3 linked regions of the Flammeovirga yaeyamensis genome follow. The protein of the gene in region 3 interacts with the protein of the main gene of each other region in a pairwise test. Links are inferred from orthologs where the notes say so. Each region holds a gene or a part of one and is shown on either strand. Other genes may lie near its edges. The genes, in order: ndk, KMW28_RS12755 and ung.

Region 1 (6,498 bases), 170 kb from region 3 along the record:
GTTTACATGGATCAATCCACTTCTAATGTGGTAGTTTCTGCTTTGGAACCTGAAAATGATAATTCATTTTTCACCTTCAGGGTCATCGATGGTGATTTTAAAGAAGGAAGTGAATTACCTGTTTATAGATATATCAAAAAGCAAAAAATATAGATAGTGACAACAATGAAAAATTTTAAAAACATAGGATTCTTCGCATTAATGTGGTTGTTACCTACCATATTATTTGCTCAGGAAATTGATCAGGATCAGACCGATGATGTCGATCTTTTGGAAAATACAAATACCTCTACTTTTGTTTTAGGAAACGGATTGAACCTCAATATGAATCAAGGCGATTATTCCTTTAAAATTAGTGGCATGTTGAGGCCCTCTTACACCTACGATTTACCGAACATGGATTCTACAGCAACGAATGCTTTATTTATCAATGCAGCCCGTATTAATCTAGAAGGAGTCGCAGTTCAGGAAAAGGTGAGTTTCTTTATTGAGGCTGATTTTGTGAATTCATTTACTCTATATGAAGCATGGGCTGCTTATCATTTTAATGATCGAATGAAGTTGTCTTTTGGTCAGAAATTAACCTTCACCAACGGAAGAGAATATGCAATTAATGAATCTCGTTTATCGATGGTTGACAGAAGTGCTTTATCCAATACTTTCGCTACCAATGGTCGTGAGTTTGGTTTGTTCTTCGAATCATCATTTGATGTTGGAAGCGTAGTGATCAATCCATCCGTAGCCATAACCTCTGGAGATGGAATGAACTCTTTTGGTAACAACTCCATAGATGTAGATAAAGGAGGTTTTAAATACGGAGGTCGTGTAGAAGTTCTTCCATTAGGAGAATTCTCTGGAAAAGACGGTCAGCTTTACTTTGCTGATTTTGAAAGGGAAGAATCGGTAAAACTATCCGTTGCAGGAACATTTAGTTATAATGTTGGAGCATCTCATAGAACAGGAGATGGGCACGGAGAGTTTATATTATATGATGAAGCCGGAAAAGAAAAGTATCCTAACTATGGTAAGTTTTATGTGGATCTATTACTGAAATACAATGGTATTTCTTTTTCTGCAGATTATGTAAATGCCTTTGCAAGATCAAATAAGGACATCTATTCTTCACCTCAAGCGGTAATTCGATTTACTGGAGAGGAGGTGAGTTCTAAATATATTTTGGGCTCAGCTTTTAATACTCAATTGGGTTATTTATTCGAAACAGGATGGGGAGTATCTGCTAGATATTCTAGTCTTTTACCGGAATACGAAGAGTATTCGGCCAGCCTCTTACAAAAGGAAGATTGGTACACATTTGGTGTATCGAAGTATATCAAAAGGGATGCGTTGAAATTACAGGCCATGGGTTCGTTTATCGATGGAAAAGACATGGTAAACCCGGTAGACAATTCTAACAATAGCAACGATAGAGTGGAAGTGAAGTTCGTTGCACAAGTCATCTTCTAATTTAATGGTGAGTACAATGAAAAAGAATTTAAAATATATCATCATCACCTTTATCAGTTTAAGTATATGGGGATGTAAAAGTCAGGTAGGGGAAGATAATAACTCCGATGGAGGTCAGAAGATTTACCTTTACGATAATCCTGTACTTGGATTTGATTTATACGCCTTAAATTATGGTCACAGGGAAGTGAATGGTACAGATACGGTCTATTACATCATTCCAAATGAAGTGGCGAGAGTGAAAGACTTAGACATTGCCAAAAACAGTTCTGCGGCTAATGGAGATATTTTATCGCCTATAAAACTGACCGCTTTTGAGGAGTTAAAATACTTTACAGGTTTAGAAACTTTCCGATTGACATCGAATGAATTTACTTCATTGGATTTCTCAAACAATACCAACCTAAGAGAGATCTACATGAACTTTAATTGGCTAGATACCCTAAAAATAGATTCTTTGATCAACCTTGAACAGTTAGAGTATCAAGGATCGAATAGTAGTTCTGCTCCAGCAAGCTCAAAAATTTCATCAATTAACTTGACTAAAAATACAAAGCTTGTTGTTCTGGAATTGGAAAATCATTTATTGAATGAACTAGATGTTTCTCAAAATACAGCCTTAGATGAAATCAGAGTACCTGATAATACTGGAACACCAATTACCATTGATTCTTTGATTTATGATCAATTATCAGTTAGAGAAGGAGTAGCTAGACAAGAACCATCAGTAGAACTTCCTGATGGAGCCATTGTTGTGCAAGATGATAACTTTGGTAGAGCATTGAAGGAACAAGGCTATGGTGGAGGGCCTATCTCTACGGGCGAGTACTATATTATCCCCGATAGCGTGAATATGATTACGTTTTTGGATGTTTCGGATAATGGAATTATCAAGACAAGTGAATTATCATATTTTACTGCCCTAGAAAGATTAGATATTTCTGACAATAGTTTGGACACATTAGACGTGTCTTCTAATACTAATTTGACCTATTTAAATGCAGACCATAATACTTCCGGTGTTAGTGTTATGGAAAACTTGATATTGAGTAGTAGCATTGATAGTTTAAGTATTCGTAAAACAGGTTTAAGAACTGTAGATCTTTCTTCAGCTACTGCACTAACTTATTTCCATGCTGAGTCGGGATATATTAATAGTTTAAATGTATCCGCTTCTACGAATTTAGTTTACATTAATATTCGACATGATAAAACAGATTGGGAATCAGGAAATGGTCTAACATCAATTGATTTTTCAAACAATAGTAGCTTAGAAACAATCAATATTTTCAGAAACGGAATTGTTGACGATAGCGGCATTACTTGGTGGTCATCTGGTTCAGCATTAACATCTTTAGATTTAAGAAGTAATCCAACTGAGGGTGGTGAATTTACATTTACTATTCCATCTGATATATATGCCACATTAGATGATGATTCTAAAGCCAGAAATATTCAGGAAGAAGTATCGGGTGGAATTCCTCCAGGAGCAGTTATTATTAATGATACAGCTTTGGGAGCAGCATTATTAGCTGGTGGTTATGCATCTTCTGGTTTGGATGGAGGTGTTACCAAAATATATGTTATACCAAGCGAAGCGGAACAAGTCTTACTTCTTGATTTAGGTACTAGTTCTTTAGTCGATGTCTCCGAATTAAGTAACTATTCGAATGTGCAAAGGCTGTATTTAAACGATAATGATATTGTTACTCTAAATTTAAGTTGGGCAACATCATTAACTGCTCTGAATATTAATACTGCATCAGGATTTAGTGCGATAACGACACTAACTTTACCATCTAGTTTGGATTCCTTAGCAATGGATAAAACAAATCTTTCTACAGTGGATTTATCTTCTCTTACAAATTTGGAATATTTTATAGCTGAGCAAGGTAAAATTGATAATTTGAACCTATCTAACAATACTGAATTAAAAGTACTAAGAGTACGTCATACCAACTCAGGTAGTGCTTGGTCAAATGGAGGAGGGATTCAGACAATTGATTTATCGAATAATAGCAAGTTGGAAGATATTTATCTTTATCGTAATCAATTAGACGATGGAGATATTACTTGGTGGGGTTCAGGTTCAGGCTCAGTTTTGGTAGATCTTGACGTACAAAGTAATCCTGCAGGAACAGAAGCAACGTTTACAATTCCTGCTCATATTTGGGCTACTTTAAGTACAGAATCGCAAGGAAGGAATGTGACAAACTAAGATTCTTTAATAATATAAACACAAAAAGGCTGATGAATCTCAAAACTCATCAGCCTTTTTTCTTCTAGGCAAAAGCACTAAATAACAAATTGCTACCTGCTACCTGCTACCTGCTACCTAAAAACCTACTCTTGTCCCCATCCAAAGAAACAGTGTCCCGTCTTGTTATATCTGTCAGCCATTGAGAAGAAGAATGATGCTTCAGCAGCTGCGTTATCATCAGAGTCAGAACCGTGAACCACGTTTCTATCTGTAGATTTAGCAAAACGCTTACGAATAGTTCCTTCCTTAGCTTCTTCAGGATTAGTAGCACCGATTAATTTTCTATAATCTACAACTGCGTTATCTTTTTCAAGGACAGCTGCTACAACAGGACCAGAAGTCATATATTTTACCACATCACCAAAGAATGGTTTATCTGAAAGGTGACGGTAGAAAATCTCTGCTTGTTTTGTTCTTAATCTGATCATCTTCATTGCTTGGATACGGAATCCAGCTTCAGTAATCATTGTTAGGATTTCACCGATATTTTCTTGGTTTTCTTCACCTGGCTTGATCATGGTGAATGTAAAAGTACCTTTTTTTGGGGCGTAACTGTCCATTTTGCTTGTGTTTATTGTTTTATTTGGTGTTGAGCTTCAAAGAAGAGAATCATCTCAACTAAAAAATGTGTTTTTCTGATTATAGTAGTTGTGTTATCCACTTAAATCGTAAACAAACATATCGATTACTTGTAGATTTAACAAGTAAAAAACGATCTCTTTATGCTACTTTTCCACTTTTTTAAGAGTATAAAAAAAAGGATGAAAACACCTTATAGTAATTTTCATCCTTTTTTGATTTATGAGTTTTAGCTTGATTAGAACTCTTGAAGTTGAATCAATTTATTGTAAGCACCTGATTCATTTTGCATTAACTCATCATGCTTACCAATTTCTTTGATTTTACCACTTTCTAAAACCGCAATTTTATCAGCATTTCTAATAGTAGATAGACGGTGAGCGATAATTAAGCTTGTTCTACCTTCCATCAGAGTTTCTAAAGCATCTTGTACTAATTTTTCCGATTCGATATCCAAAGCAGAAGTCGCTTCATCTAGAATTAGGATGGCAGGGTCTTTTAAAATAGCTCTTGCAATTGCAATACGCTGACGTTGGCCACCTGATAGTTTTACACCTCTTTCACCAACAAGTGTATCAAATCCTTCTGGGAACGATTCGATAAATTCTAATGCATTGGCTTTTCTAGCGGCGTCTATCACTTCTTCTTTTGAAGCTTCAGGATTACCATATTTGATGTTCTCTTCAATGCTTCCACCAAATAAAAGTACTTCTTGAGGTACTACCCCTACATGTTTACGGTAACCAATCAAGTTGTAATCTTGAGTTGATTTACCATCGATTAAAATATCACCTGAGTCAATAGCATAGAAACGTTGTAAAAGCTGAGCGATTGTAGATTTACCACCACCTGATTTACCTACAAGTGCAACTCTTTCTCCTTGATTGATTTCTAGATCAACACCTTTCAATACTTCAATTTCCTTACGGGTAGGGTAAGAGAAAATTACATTTTTGAATGAAATGTTTCCTTGTAATCTAGGAACGTTTTCTTTATCAATTTGATGTTCTGATTCAGCATTTAAGATTTCTTCCACACGGTCTGTAGCGCCAACAGCTTTTTGGATGTTACCATAGATATCACCTAATCCGCCGATAGAACCTCCGATAAACATGGTATACAACACAAACGAAATTAGGTTACCTACAGTGATTTCTTCTGTTGAAACCATGTATGTGCCGTACCAAAGAACACCAATAATTCCACCCATTAATACAGTAATGATGAATGAAATAAAAGCTCCTTTATATGTTGCAGCCTTTAAAGCAATTTTAATTACATTAAATAAATTGTTAGCATATCTTGTAACTTCAAAATGCTCGTTTGCGAATGTCTTTACAGTAGCAATTGACTGAAGCGTTTCTTCAACAATAATATTAGTATCTGCTAAAGCATCTTGTGTTCCTTTTGATAATTTTCTAATGAATTTACCAAAGATAATTGCAGCAATAATTAGAATAGGAAAAGTCAACATCATAAACATTGTCAACTTAAAGTTCAATGTAAATAATATGATGATACCCAAAACTAATGTTGCTACCTGACGAAATAATTCTGCTAAAGTAGTAGAAAACGTATCTTGTAATACGGCTACATCAGATGTAATTCTACTGAAAAGTTCTCCAGATCTATTTTTATCATAAAAGGACATTGGAAGAGACATGAATTTCTCATATAAAGCTCTTCTCAAATCAGCCATTGCATTTTCGTTTACAATCGCGAAGAAATAAACTCTAGCGAAAGAAAAAATACTTTGAAGTACAAGTACAGCCATTAATGCTAACCCTACTTGTGTTAGATTTTCTAAATAAGGTATTGTACTATTCCCTAAAGCAGTATCAAGAAGTTCACCTGTTAAACGAGGCAATGCCAGTAGAACTGTACTTGAAAAAAATAAACTAATAATACCTACAGTAAATGTTCCTTTGTAAGGAAGCATAAACCTAAAGATGCTTCTTAGTTTTTTTATTCCCTTCTTATCTAAACGTGCTGCTTTTTTCTCTCCTGTGTCTTTGCGCGACATATTTCTAAAAATCCCCAAAACTATTTTATTTGTTCGAACTGCAAAAGAACGATTTTTTTATGACTTAACTCATATTTTTTGATGACGAAAACGTTAATGTATAAAATAAGAGCATATTTGACGTATTTATTTATCAAATATGCTCAAGTAAATGAATCTAAAAGCGGTCGTA
Region 2 (6,603 bases), 470 kb from region 3 along the record:
TAGATTAATCTTAAAATTATTGTTAACCATATCGCTTATAATAATTTTATAATAATCGTTTATTGCTCCTTTTTCTTTACTTAATCTTTCATTATATAAATCTTTTAGATCTTCTTCAATTGGATATAATAAATCAGGTTCTGTTGTAAAAAGGCTTTTAATGTTAGATTTAAAATTATTACTTGAGACATTATCTATTGGAATTCTGATAGGACCATACGCAGCTAATGGAATTGTAGAATACTTAACTTTATTATCTTTATATACCCATCTAACCTTTGTATCTCCATTATTTTTATTTCTATGATTTATTGCTAATTCTATTTTAGTGATTTCCTCTTTTGACCATAATAGTTTATCGGAATCATTTAAATCCTTTGGACCATTTAATCCTATAGTAATCCCTCTTAGGATAGATGTTTTCCCATAACCATTTTCACCTGTTAAGAAGATCCAATTGGCATTGGGTGGTAATTCTTTAATATGTAAAGATTTTATACCTTGAAAATTTTCGATATAAAATTCTTTTAATGTAAAAGGTAAATTATGTTTTTCCATAAGTTTTTTCTACTAATTTTTTATTCAAATATAAATATTATAGTACAGAAACAACTATTTGTCTTAGTAAAACTCTGTAAATATGAGATAATAATATGATTAGAAAATTACCCATTAATCACACTCTTCATCCAATCCAACTCTACACCTTCTTTTTCTGATAAGGATGTTTCTAGTTGGTCACATAATACCTTTAAATTATTGACAATTTTTACAATCTTAATAATTTCTTCTACTGGAGGTAATGGGAATTTCAGTTCATATAGAATGCCTAAATTAATATTTTTTTGAGCTGTAGATGGGGCATATTTTTCTAAGTCAGATTTAGTTACTGTTATAAAAAATTCTACATATTTCGATATAAATTCACTATCCAAAGTTGTAAAACCTACAACACTATCTGGAAAGCATGCCTCATAACCAAGAAAACCTGTTTCTGCAATATTTGCTGCTATAGTTATGCAAAGAGTCCCCTTATCCCACATTTTACTTTGGGCTAATCCAAAATCATTGTACATGGATTTATGTTGACTTATAATTCCATCTGTTTTCTTTGCACTTGATACATCACCTGTCTGTACTAAGGGATAAATTCCATTTTCAAATAATCTTGTATCGTTCCTTGGCCTATGTTTTGATTTACCTCTCTGAAATAGCCCAACTTCCTGCATCCTACACCAACTCCACCCTTCAGGCAACTCATAAGGAATTTCCTCTTCAGTAATTTCAGGGAGGACTTTTTCTTTCTTGACCTTCTTCTCCTTTATGAGTTGTGCTTTTTCTTCTTGGATACGTTTTAGCAATTCGGAAGCGGGTTCAACATTGGGGTTTTGTTTACGCCAATGATGGGTAAGCTTTCCTTGAACGGCTAATTGTAAGATGGCTTCTCTTAGCTTCTTTACATTGGGTTGGGTAGTAAAGAAGGTTTGGAAGTGAGGTTTTAAGAACGTCCAAGCATTTTCTGTATCAGAAGAGGTTAATTGCTGTAATGAGGATGTGGCAAAGTCTTCTTTTAATTGAATTCGCTTTTTTGTCTGCTCTTCTAATTGCTCTATTTCTGCAAAGAGTTGATTGACGATTTGGACGATGGCTTTTTGTTCTTTTAAAGGAGGTATTGCTATGACACAATTTCTTAATTTTGTAAGTGAAATAAAAGACTGTACTGCTCCATCAGAATTACTTTTCAAATGAGGTGTTTTAAAATTCAAATAATGCAGAATATAATATGGACAATACTCAAATCCAGTATAATATTTAATTAAAGCAACATTTTTTATACTAAAATCAAGGTCTATATCCACTATTACTGGATTGCCAATTGAACCAATCATAGCAAAAAGAATATCGTTCAAATCTACTTTTGATCTTTTAGAAATTTCTAAATGATCTTCTTCTGATATGTACTTTACATTATCAAGATTTAATTTTTTTGTATATAAGTTTTTACTAGTTACCAAAGGATATCCTTTCTCAACATACTTAGGTGTTGCATGGGTACCATCTCTTACATCAAGATAATTTTGCATCCTAGTCCAAACCCACGAACTTGGAATATCAAAATGTATTTCATCCTTCTCAATCTCAGGTAAAGCCTTCTCCTTCTTAATCTTCTTCTCCTTTATCAATTGAGCCTTTTCCTCTTGAATACGTTTCAGTAATTCAGAAGCAGGTTCAACATTAGGATTTTCCTCTCTCCATTTTTCTGTCAACTTCCCTTCCACTGCCAATTGAAGAATTAAGCCTTTTAATTCCTCAGCATTTTTAGGATGGATACTTAACTCCTTGAAGTATTCTATAATATGCGAATGTGTCATGCTTAGTGTAAGGCTTCCGTTAATACTTTTACAATCTCCTCTTGGATACTACTTATGTTTTGCTCACAAGCTCTAAACTCTTCCAATAGTTCCTCTGGACTTGCCAAACTGTCTTCCGCTTGATGTGGATTTTTGATATCCAAATTGTAGTTTCTCTTCTTGATTTCTTCCGCAGACACTTTCCATGCATATTGGTTTTCCTCACGGTTATTCCACCATGCTTTTTCTAAATCAAACTCCTTGATGTTGATCGGCTTTGACTTATTATAGTTCTTTACCCCTTCAGGATAAGGATGCTCAAAGTACCATACCTCTTCTGTAGGTGTTCCTTTCTCAAAGAACAATACATTGGTTTTAATACCCGTATAAGGATTAAATACACCATTCGGTAAACGAACGATGGTATGTAAATTACATTTCTCCATCAGTTCCTCTTTGATACGCGTTTTTACCCCTTCACCAAACAAAGTACCATCAGGTAATACCACTGCACAACGTCCTTTATCTTTTAATAGCTTAATGATTAAAGCTAAGAATAAATCAGCCGTTTCTTTTGTGCGAAATTTTTGAGGAAAGTTAGTTTCCGTTCCGTCTTCTTCCACTCCGCCAAAAGGAGGATTGGTAAGGATGATATCTACTTTATCTTTACCACTCCAATCTGCATAAGGCTTCGTCAGAAGGTTATCTCTTCTTACCGCAGGAAGATCAAAACCATGCAACATCAAATTGGTAGTACACAACAATGTCGGCAAAGGCTTCTTCTCAATACCACGAATTGCCGATTGCATAATTTGTGTATCCTCAGAAGTCTTCACTTGTTGGTTGACATGATCAATAGTACAAGTCAAGAAACCACCCGTACCACATGCAGGGTCCATTACACTTTCACCCAACTGAGGGTTTAAGATATCCACCATAAACTGCGTTACAGCACGAGGTGTATAATACTCTCCCGAAGAACCTGCCGATTGCAATTCCTTCAAGATCGTTTCATAGATATCATTAAACATATGACGCTCTTCATTGCTATTAAAGTCGATCGTATTGATCTCATTAATCACCTGACGGAAGAGTGTTCCGTTTTTCATATAATTATAGGTATCGTCAAATACAGAACGAATAATTCTCGCCTGAGGGCTTTCCGTTATATCTAACTCCTTTAATGTCGGGAACAATGTATTATTGACAAACTCCATTAAATTATCACCTGTCAACCCTTCTTCATCTGCCGCCCAAGTCTGCCACTTCAACTCCTCAGGAATCGGACTCTCATAATCGTCTATGGTAATCTCCCATTCCTCTTCTTTATCAGCAAAAATCTTCATAAATAGCATCCACACCATCTGTGAGATACGTTGTGCATCTCCGTCTACACCAGTGTCTTTTCGCATGATGTCACGAATGCTTTTAATATTTGATGTTATTTGGCTCATTGTTGTTTTCTTAATTTTAAATTAGAAAGGTAAATTTCCTTCTTCTGAAGGTTCTGAAAAATTCATGAATTGTTTACTTTCTATTTCTATACTCAACGATAAAATAAAATTAGATACTTTCTCTAAAAACTCAATAGGTAATTCAGACGATTCAATAAAGAAACCATTAATAGTATCATCATATTCAATACCAGTTTCAAGTGCATTTTTCATATTATTATAATCTCTATTGTTTCTAATTTGAGATTTATTATGTGCTATACCATTTCTTAGTAAACGATATACATTAAATGTCTCAAACTCCTGTAGTAAATCTCCGACATCTGAAGTTATTTCGAAAAAAGACTTAAATTTTAATATATCAGTTCTACCATTTAGATTTAGCATTGATAAAGGTGATGAAGTTTGATTTTCAATTTCTAAACATAGCTCTTTTAGTGTATTTTCAAAAAGAGCATAAATCAAGATTATACTCGAATGAAAGAAGTGGCAATTCAAAATTCTCACTTTTTTTTCATACAATTCCTGAAGTTCACTTTCTTTATCAGGGTCCTCTTCAATTTGTTGAAGTAATCTTTCTCGATTACTGGAAGAAAAATCATGAGTGGTTACTGTACATAATTCTATATGTTCAATTAAGTATTCTTTTTCTTTTAGATGATTATCTTTAAAAGTAGATAAATCGATAGTCATCTCATTTAGATTACTGTAATTTGTTAACATAATAATTGTCGTTTAAATAAATCTAGATAGACTCTTCTTCAATCTGTTTTAAGGATTTTCCTATACTATTTTTCCAACTCTCAGGTCCACTCCTAGCTGTTCCTGCAATTATAGCTGCCGCGTAGGAAGATGAACTCATTAAAACATTTTTTTTAAGGATAAAGCATTTATTAGTTACTTCCACGATATTTTCATCATTAGTTAAGTCTTCTCTTTTTTCTAGTAATTTCTTTTGGTTCTCCCTAAAATTATCGGATGTTTCTTTTACCATTTGAGAATCTTTTAATAAGACGAAGCCTTCATTACTTCTTTTACCTTTTGCAGTTAGCCCTTTGATTTTGAAATAGAATATTTCTTCCTCTTCAGTTTCCAATTTCTTTTCTTCTTTGTTAGAAGATGTAGCATCTAGCTTTTCTAATAATGGATGGCCTAATGTTCCCATCACCATTTTAATATTATGTAGATATTCTTCCATTGCAGACCTCTCAGACCGGGGTAGAGAAGACTGTGGAGGTGTATTACTATTTTCAAGGTCATAACGATCAGCATCAAGAGCTAAAGCAGTTATTCTAGATTCTAGGTACTTAATATGAGCTTTGGTTAAGTTCTCATCTTTACTTGTAAAGAACACTACCTCACTCCAAAAATCTTTATTCCTAAAATGTTCCACCAATCGATCATATACGTTTTCTGACTCTCCTATATATACATTATTTCTACCATCTGTAGCATGTTGCTCTAAAAGAAAATAAACTCCTGGTCTTTGTGCTTCTTCCCATGCCTTCAACTCAGAAAATTTACTCCTTGGACATGCTACCGCTTGACCTGACCAATTGACAATTTCTACATGTCTCAATCCACTTGCAGAAGCATCTGATAAATATATTTTTATTGTTTTTCCGAACATAATTTAGTTTGCTTTAATAGTCCATGTAATACAGTTCAAGGCTCCTCCATTTTTGACGATACTCTTCATAGAAACAAGAAACATTTTAGATGCATATGCTGGGTAAAGCTGTTGCAGTTGTTCTAATGCTTGAATATCTTCTACAATTTCAAACTTAGGTATAAGGATTATATCTTTCATTAAAAGAAAGTTAATATATGCCCAATTACGATTTTTATTTTCTTGTTCTGAAAATTTTAATTTTTCAATATGAAGACCTGCTTTATCTAACGGTTGATATATTTCTTTTTCCTCATCATAAATATGATTCAAAAGTATTGTCTCCTCATTAATAAAACGAAGCATACCATCAGAATGTCCATAGGGTTCTAATTTATCCCAAGGGATTAATACTACATTATCAACCTCAAAAATCTCATGCAAACTCTTTAATAGCGTTTTTTTTGAGTAATGATGTCTATTCTCATAAACTAACTTATCTGTAAGAATTATAGTATTCCTAGATTTAACAACATTACCTCCATCTAATATGACATCTGATTTTATCGTTTTTAAACCCAACGCATCACATACTAAATCAGGATAAGTTTTCAGGTTTCTATACCCTTTCTGATTCCCTTGTAAATAATCAGGATCATATCTAAATTCAATAAACTTATCCTTACTAATTTGTATAGGCATATAATCTCTAGCCCAAATATCATTTGTTTTAGGCAAAAAATTAATTGGTATATTACTATGTTCAAGAATAGCTTTTATTTCTTGAAAATCGTCTTGGTATTTTTCATCATTTATTAGTTGAGAAAAATAAACTTTGGTCGTTTCAAAATCAGAGATCATACCTATTCTTTGTTTTGAGTAAAAACTGATTTATCAATTTCAATTTTATAATTCCTTGGAGTCAAAGAAAATGAAGATGATTTTATCGTTGAAATGTGTTCTTCAATGCTTTTTATAGGGTTACCAATAAAATAAAGTTTGTTCTTAGAGTTGATTACTATTTCGTAATGCTCATTTGCTCTAGCTGCATTTACTTCAGCTATAGACATAAAGAAATCTCTACCACTTGAAGATTTTTTCACCTCAATAAGCGTTGGAGTTCCATTATCATAAACAAGTAGATCAAAATATGAAAACTTATGATGCATGGTAATGTAGAAAAGGGAGA
Region 3 (6,507 bases):
ATACGATAAAGTACCATGGGAAAACAATGAGGCCTACTTTGAAGCATGGAAACAAGGGAAAACAGGATACCCTATTGTAGATGCTGCAATGCACGAGTTAAACACCACCGGTTACATGCACAATAGAGCACGTATGATTGTGGCTAGTTTCCTTTGTAAACATCTTTTGATTGATTGGCGATGGGGAGAAGCCTATTTCGCAGAAAAGCTTTTGGATTATGATTTAGCCGCCAACAATGGTAGTTGGCAATGGGCAGCAGGTACAGGTACTGATGCTCAACCTTATTTCAGAGTATTTAATCCTGAAGCCCAAATGAAAAAGTTTGATAAGTCTTTAGCGTATGTAAAGAAATGGATTCCTGATTATGATCCTGATAATTATATAGCGCCAATTGTTGAGCATAAAGCGGCTAGATTGAAGGCAATTGAAACCTATAAATTGGCGTTAAGCTAAAAAATAAGGACTGATTTAGGTTTAAATCAGTCCTTATTTATTATACTTTATCTTCTTAATTGTGATTCATCCTTGAAAACCAAAACTCTATTGGAGGATGGATTTAATTCCACATAATTTCTCTCCATACTAGACCCTAATAAATTCCAAGAATTAGAAAAAGATTGATCAGATAATTGATGCTCGCTATGTACTCTTAACCCAAAAACGGCATTGTTTGAAGAGATGATATTTGCAATGGATGGATCTTTATACTCTTCTAAACCAAAATCAATAGTATTTAAATCTATACTTATAGGATGATTACCTTTAGAACTTATTTCATTTTTGATTAAATACTCTCCTTCCTGATAAGATAATTTTTTTTGAAAACGATATACTATATCGTCGTCTGTCAATGAACTTTCTAAAATGACTTTATTACCTGCTACTGAGTAATTGAAAAGATTCTCCGGTACAAAATCCAAATAATTTTCAAAAGGCAAAGTGGTTGATGCTCTTGATATTGACTTATATTTACCATTCTCTGTTACATAAGAATCGATGAGGTACGTATTTTCATTTCCTGCATTCAGAGGGATATAACATTTTATTAACCTTCCGTCTTCAGTTGAACTTATGGTATTAAAATTAGTAAATACTTTTTTACCATTATAATTATACACGCCATATAAAGTAAAACTTATATAATGGTTAGATTCTACAGAAAGTGCATCGCTGTTAAATATCTGACTAAAATAATCTGTGGAGAAATCTTCCTCTTTTAATACAAGTGGTGTACCCGTCTCAATTAAATCTAACATCACATAAATGTAACCGCCTGTACTTTTTTCAATTCTAAAGAATTCTGGAAATATAAAATCATAATTCCAATAATCAGGGTCGTTCACTTTAAATGTCTTAGTGATAAGGTTGTTTTCCTCGACAGTTGTCACCGCTTCGAGGTTTACACTGATATCGTGATCATCAAATTGTTTTGGATAAGTGATACTTACTTCTTTTGTTACTTTTTCACCCATATTAATATATTCTATTGAAGCTTCATTTGAATATATCTTTTTCAAACTAATATTTTTATTCTTCTCACTTTCGGTACTTGGAGTCAAAGAATTCAATTGATAAGTCTCTAATTCTACCAAATAAAACTCTTGACTTGTATTGTCTTCAGGTATTTCTAAATCAATAGCATCTCCTTCAAGGTCCTTGAAGTTATAGATATCAGTTATTCTAACTCCCTCTTTATTCGCAAAAAATACTGAAATATCTAAGTCAATTAAATCTGAAAAAGTAATTTTGAGTGGTGACTGACTACGAAATTCAAGATACCCTTGATCAATCACGATTGAAGGAAAATAATTATCCACCTCCATCGAAAAATTAAAGGTCTTCTTACTTGTTTCTGATCCATTTACAGATAAAAATTCGGCCATTACTTCGAAATCATGGATACCATCTTTCATTTGTTTAGAATCTACTTCAAAAACATAATCTCCGTTCTCAGAGATGACGGCTTCTGATAGAACATTTCCATTATTAGATAATTCTATTTTACCTACCGAGATAATACTTTGGTCATATTCAGATAAACTTATCGATAAGTTTGTGGTTTGTCTTAGAAATTGAGAAGAGTCTGTTAAAGTTAAAACAGGAAGGATGTCGTCTGACAAGTTAGGGTTTTCGACATCATTTTTAGAGCAACAAAAAAATAGTTGCATAATAAACACCACTAAAAGTGGTTTAAGAGGTAATAGTCTCATTAATAGTCTGTTTTGTTAATTGTTTACTTTATTAAATAGTATTACAAAAGTATTTAAAAACACGAGTAATCCAATAATAATTAAAAAAGCCATTCAAAACTTTTCGTTTCAAATGGCTTTTTTCTACCCCCCTGCCTTCTTGGCTTTATACCCAGAGGCTTTCAGGAGTTCTAAGACTTTATCTCTAAAGTCACCTTGTATAATAATCTCTCCATCTTTGGCAGATCCACCTACACCACATTTGGATTTTAGTGTTTTGGCCAATGATTTCAAATCGTCTTCTGTACCCACAAAACCAGTAATTAGAGTAGCAGTTTTTCCTTTTCGGTTTTTACGGTCCAACATCACCTTTAAGTTTTGTTGTTGAGGTGGCAATGTTTCTTCTTCTTGCTCCTCGTCATAATCATAATCGTAATCAGGATCAGTACTGAATACTACACCTAAACGATCTTTCCAATCTCCAGAATCTTGTTTTGCCATAATTATATTTTTTGAGCTAGTACAAATCGTCTAACTTCATTTTTAGATACTTACTTATAGAGAAATATACGCTACTTACCACTACAAAGGTTCCTAAAATGATAGAAAACAATGCAATTAAGCCTACATCTACTGTATTTAGTAATTTTGATACCTGAGGAACCGAACTAATGGTTGAAGTGCTAATAAAAAGCAATAACACCGACGCAATCAATCCGCCAATAGCTCCTTGTATAGCTCCCCTCACTAAGAAAGGCTTTTTGATGAACATTTGAGTTGCACCTACCAACTGCATCGATCGAATTAAAAATCGCTGAGAGAAAAGTGCCAAACGGATAGAATTGTTAATTAGCATGATGGCAATAACAAAGAAGATCACTGATAATCCAATGATTATCCCCCCAATTATTTCCATATTGTTTCTAACACTTCTAATCAAATTGTTTGTGTAGATTACTTCGTAAACTCCTCCAAGGTTTTCCAAACTCTTTTTCGATTGAAGTAATTCTTCATCACTATCCAAACCTATGTTCACTCTTACAGCGAAGGCATCACGCAGTGGATTATCTCCAATAAACTTTACAAAGTCTTCGCCTGTACTTTCCTTCATTAACTCGGCGGCCTCTTCTTTACTTATGTAGATAGGTTCTTCACCTACTGCTACAAATTCAAATGATTTGATTTGTGCAAGAAGAGTATCTTTCTGAACATCAGATAGATTTTTCTCTAAGATCACCTGCATTTCCAGGCCAGATGACAAACGATTTGCCAGTCTAGTTGTACCCAATGCAAACAATGCAAAAAGGGCAATCATAAAGAGTGCTGCAGAGATACTAAATAAAACGTTTGCGTAAGGATAGCTTCCAACAATTTTCTTCTTCATATATCAAAAAAATAGGATCTTACCATTGTATCTCAGTCTTACCATTTTGCTTCAAATAGGCATTGGTATTACTGAACTGATGATTCCCAAAGAAGCCTCTTGATGCCGATAAAGGAGATGGATGTACCGATTTAAACACCTTGTGTCTCGTTTCATCGATCACTTCTCCTTTTTTCTGAGCATAACTTCCCCACAATAAGAATACAACCCCTTCACACTCATCAGAGACTTTTTTAATAACCGCACTGGTAAACTCTTCCCATCCTTTCTTCTGATGTGAACCTGCTTTATGTGCCTCAACTGTTAGTGTGGCATTCAGTAATAATACGCCTTGATCAGCCCATCTTTCCAAGTTACCCGATGTTGGAGGTTCAATCCCCAAGTCGTTGTTGATTTCCTTGAAAATATTTCTCAGAGAAGGAGGAATTTTCACCCCATCGTTTACTGAAAAACATAAGCCGTGTGCTTGGTTTACATCATGGTAAGGATCCTGTCCGATGATTACCACTTTAATGTCATCAAATTTACAACGATCAAAAGCGTTAAAAATTTGACTTGCGGGAGGAAATATTTCTTTTGAAGCATATTCTGCTTTCACAAAAGTAACCAACTCCTCAAAATACGGTTTATCGAACTCTTCCTGAAGTTTGTCTTTCCAGCTCGATGATATTTTAACGTCCATAGAGTAGACTATTAGTCTTTTACAATTTCAAATGATAAAGCTGCTGCTAATTTAGCAGTTCTACGATCAATATCATAAGTTGGATTTAATTCGGCAATATCTGAACTGATTACCTTACCACTTTTATGAATTTTCTTAAATAATTTCATAAAGGTTGGGTTTGGTGAAATACCATTAAAAGCTGAGGCACTTACACCTGGAGCGTAATGGGCAGCAAAAACATCCAAACATGTTGTCTGATATATAAAATCGACTTTATCCATAAAACCCACCAACTTATGGGTTGTTCCTACTTTATCTGCTTCGGTTAATCGACGACCAGAAATGTATCTTGCTCCTAGTTCATCTGCTATATTATACAAACGCTTTGTGTTGCTGTTTTTCTGAATCCCGATCACTAAATAATTAAAATCCTCACCTCTTTCTTTCTGATCTTGGGCAATCTGATAGAAAGGTGTTCCTGAACTTGGTAGTGGATTAGGTTCTCTCAAATCGAAATGAGCATCGATATTCACGATTCCCAAAGTTTTCCCTGGGTGTTTTTGATCCATAAAATCACGAATACCTAAGTAGTGTGCATAAGCAATTTCATGTCCACCACCCCAAACAAATGGCTGATAACCCGATAGCAATGCTTTAGTAATTAATTGACCAAGATTAATTTGAGCTTGCTCTAGATCTTCGTTTAAACATTGAATGTTTCCTAAATCGACTACCTTCAATTCTTCTGAAAAGTGAACAGGCAAGTTGGCACATGCTTTTCTTAGCTCATAAGGGCCATCAATAGCGCCTAATCTACCTTTATTTCTTTTCACTCCTTCTTGACACATGAAACCAATTAAGGCAATGCCTTTTTGATTTTCTGCAAGTGGAGGAATTTCTGAAGTGGATAAATCAATAACATCTACTCTTTGATGCCATCTTTGTAGGTCATAGTCTTCACCATCGTTACGTCCTGACCAAATGTTTTCATTGGTTGCTAAATATGCTTTATCTATCATTATAATTGTACTATTCTAATATGGATTTAGGAAAAAAAATTAGTATGTGTTTTATCAAATACAAATAAACAAAAAGCTTGATTATGAGCGAAAAATTTTGTATAATATAATTCGATTCTTTCAAATATATCACATAAACACATTAATATTTTATTCAAAATGTTCTTACCCTTGACATATTCAACTAGCTGTTTGTCTAAATATATAAGAACGCAACCTAATAACTTAATCTCATTTAAAAATATAATTTTCCCATGAAAAAGATTCCTTTATCACCTACTTCTACCATCCATCAATCACAACTTGAACATCCATCTACTGCCAACGAATTAGAAATCCCTAGAGATACACCCGAAGAAGAACGTATAAATAGTTTAACCCACGGAGTTGCTGCCTTACTTGCTGTCGTTGGTCTTTGGGTATTACTTTCTAGAATAGATATTCATGATCCTAAAATGATGATCAGCGCCATGCTTTATGGTGGTAGCATGATTATCTTGTTCACTTGCTCTACACTATTACACTTACATACTGACGACGCCTTTACAAAGACTTTTGTTATTTTAGATCATAGTGCAATTTATTGGTTAATTGCCGGAACATATACTCCAATGGCCTTAATCAAGATTCCTCATCTTGGTGGACATTGGTTATTTATTATGGTTTGGATCATCGCTTTCCTTGGTACAGTCTTTAAAGTAATTTTTGCTGATCGTTTTCAATGGCTGTCCGTAACACTATACATTTGTACCGGTTGGGTTGGAATATTCCTCTTACCGGAGATGTTTACTGAAGTGGGTGATGGCATGAATTATGTCATCGCAGGTGGATTATGTTATACATTTGGAGTACCTTTCTACCTATGGAGAAAGCTTAGGTATAACCATGCGATTTGGCACTTATTTGTAGTTGCGGGAGCTGCATGTGTCTACTATGGTTTTTATCACTATGTGTTTTAAAAGAATAAATGAGATAAGTAAAAAAAACAGGGTTGTTTCAATTTTTTGAAACAACCCTGTTTTTTTTATCCTTCTATATTTAAAACACTATGCCCAGATATCGTTCCTTCTGAAAGAACGATTTTGGTAGGTATCCTTTCTTTAATTTGTGGTAAGTGTGATATCAAAGAGATCGTCTTACCACCAGTATCTCTTAGATGTTCCAATGCAGATATTGCTTGATCCAACGTTTGTTCATCGAGGGTACCAAATCCTTCATCAATAAATAAACTTTCCACTTTTACATTCTTA

The links.
Region 1: the proteins of ung (region 3) and ndk interact in binary tests that used the Escherichia coli proteins (3 or more experiments, as listed by UniProt). The link is inferred for Flammeovirga yaeyamensis from one-to-one orthologs.
Region 2: the proteins of ung (region 3) and KMW28_RS12755 interact in binary tests that used the Escherichia coli proteins (3 or more experiments, as listed by UniProt). The link is inferred for Flammeovirga yaeyamensis from one-to-one orthologs.

Annotation. Positions count from the first base shown.
Region 1 is NZ_CP076132.1:3,878,948-3,885,445, reverse strand. The notes cover bases 2,547-5,331. They hold ndk (nucleoside-diphosphate kinase), read right to left. Parts: upstream 4,285-5,331; coding sequence 3,808-4,284; downstream 2,547-3,807. Other genes in these bases: KMW28_RS15285 (ABC transporter ATP-binding protein), read right to left, coding at 4,542-5,331; KMW28_RS15295 (leucine-rich repeat domain-containing protein), read left to right, coding at 2,547-3,682. Outside these bases: KMW28_RS15305 (M14 family zinc carboxypeptidase), read left to right, coding at 1-153; KMW28_RS15300 (porin), read left to right, coding at 166-1,464; more of KMW28_RS15295, read left to right, coding at 1,481-2,546; more of KMW28_RS15285, read right to left, coding at 5,332-6,326. UniProt on the Escherichia coli protein: Major role in the synthesis of nucleoside triphosphates other than ATP. The ATP gamma phosphate is transferred to the NDP beta phosphate via a ping-pong mechanism, using a phosphorylated active-site intermediate.
Region 2 is NZ_CP076132.1:3,238,446-3,245,048, forward strand. The notes cover bases 1,591-4,480. They hold KMW28_RS12755 (type I restriction-modification system subunit M), read right to left. Parts: upstream 3,806-4,480; coding sequence 2,375-3,805; downstream 1,591-2,374. Other genes in these bases: KMW28_RS12750 (restriction endonuclease subunit S), read right to left, coding at 1,591-2,372; KMW28_RS12760 (hypothetical protein), read right to left, coding at 3,827-4,480. Outside these bases: KMW28_RS12745 (AAA family ATPase), read right to left, coding at 1-558; more of KMW28_RS12750, read right to left, coding at 666-1,590; more of KMW28_RS12760, read right to left, coding at 4,481-4,528; KMW28_RS12765 (GIY-YIG nuclease family protein), read right to left, coding at 4,551-5,435; KMW28_RS12770 (agmatine deiminase family protein), read right to left, coding at 5,439-6,275; KMW28_RS12775 (sacsin N-terminal ATP-binding-like domain-containing protein), read right to left, coding at 6,278-6,603. UniProt on the Escherichia coli protein: The subtype gamma methyltransferase (M) subunit of a type I restriction enzyme. The M and S subunits together form a methyltransferase (MTase) that methylates A-2 on the top and A-3 on the bottom strand of the sequence 5'-AACN(6)GTGC-3'.
Region 3 is NZ_CP076132.1:3,706,045-3,712,551, forward strand. What follows is about bases 2,426-5,219. They hold ung (uracil-DNA glycosylase), read right to left. Parts: upstream 4,257-5,219; coding sequence 3,594-4,256; downstream 2,426-3,593. Other genes in these bases: KMW28_RS14550 (translation initiation factor), read right to left, coding at 2,426-2,691; KMW28_RS14555 (cell division protein FtsX), read right to left, coding at 2,708-3,574; hutG (formimidoylglutamase), read right to left, coding at 4,268-5,219. Outside these bases: KMW28_RS14540 (cryptochrome/photolyase family protein), read left to right, coding at 1-454; KMW28_RS14545 (hypothetical protein), read right to left, coding at 502-2,211; more of KMW28_RS14550, read right to left, coding at 2,335-2,425; more of hutG, read right to left, coding at 5,220-5,257; PAQR family membrane homeostasis protein TrhA, read left to right, coding at 5,512-6,216; KMW28_RS14575 (AAA family ATPase), read right to left, coding at 6,282-6,507. UniProt on the Escherichia coli protein: Excises uracil residues from the DNA which can arise as a result of misincorporation of dUMP residues by DNA polymerase or due to deamination of cytosine.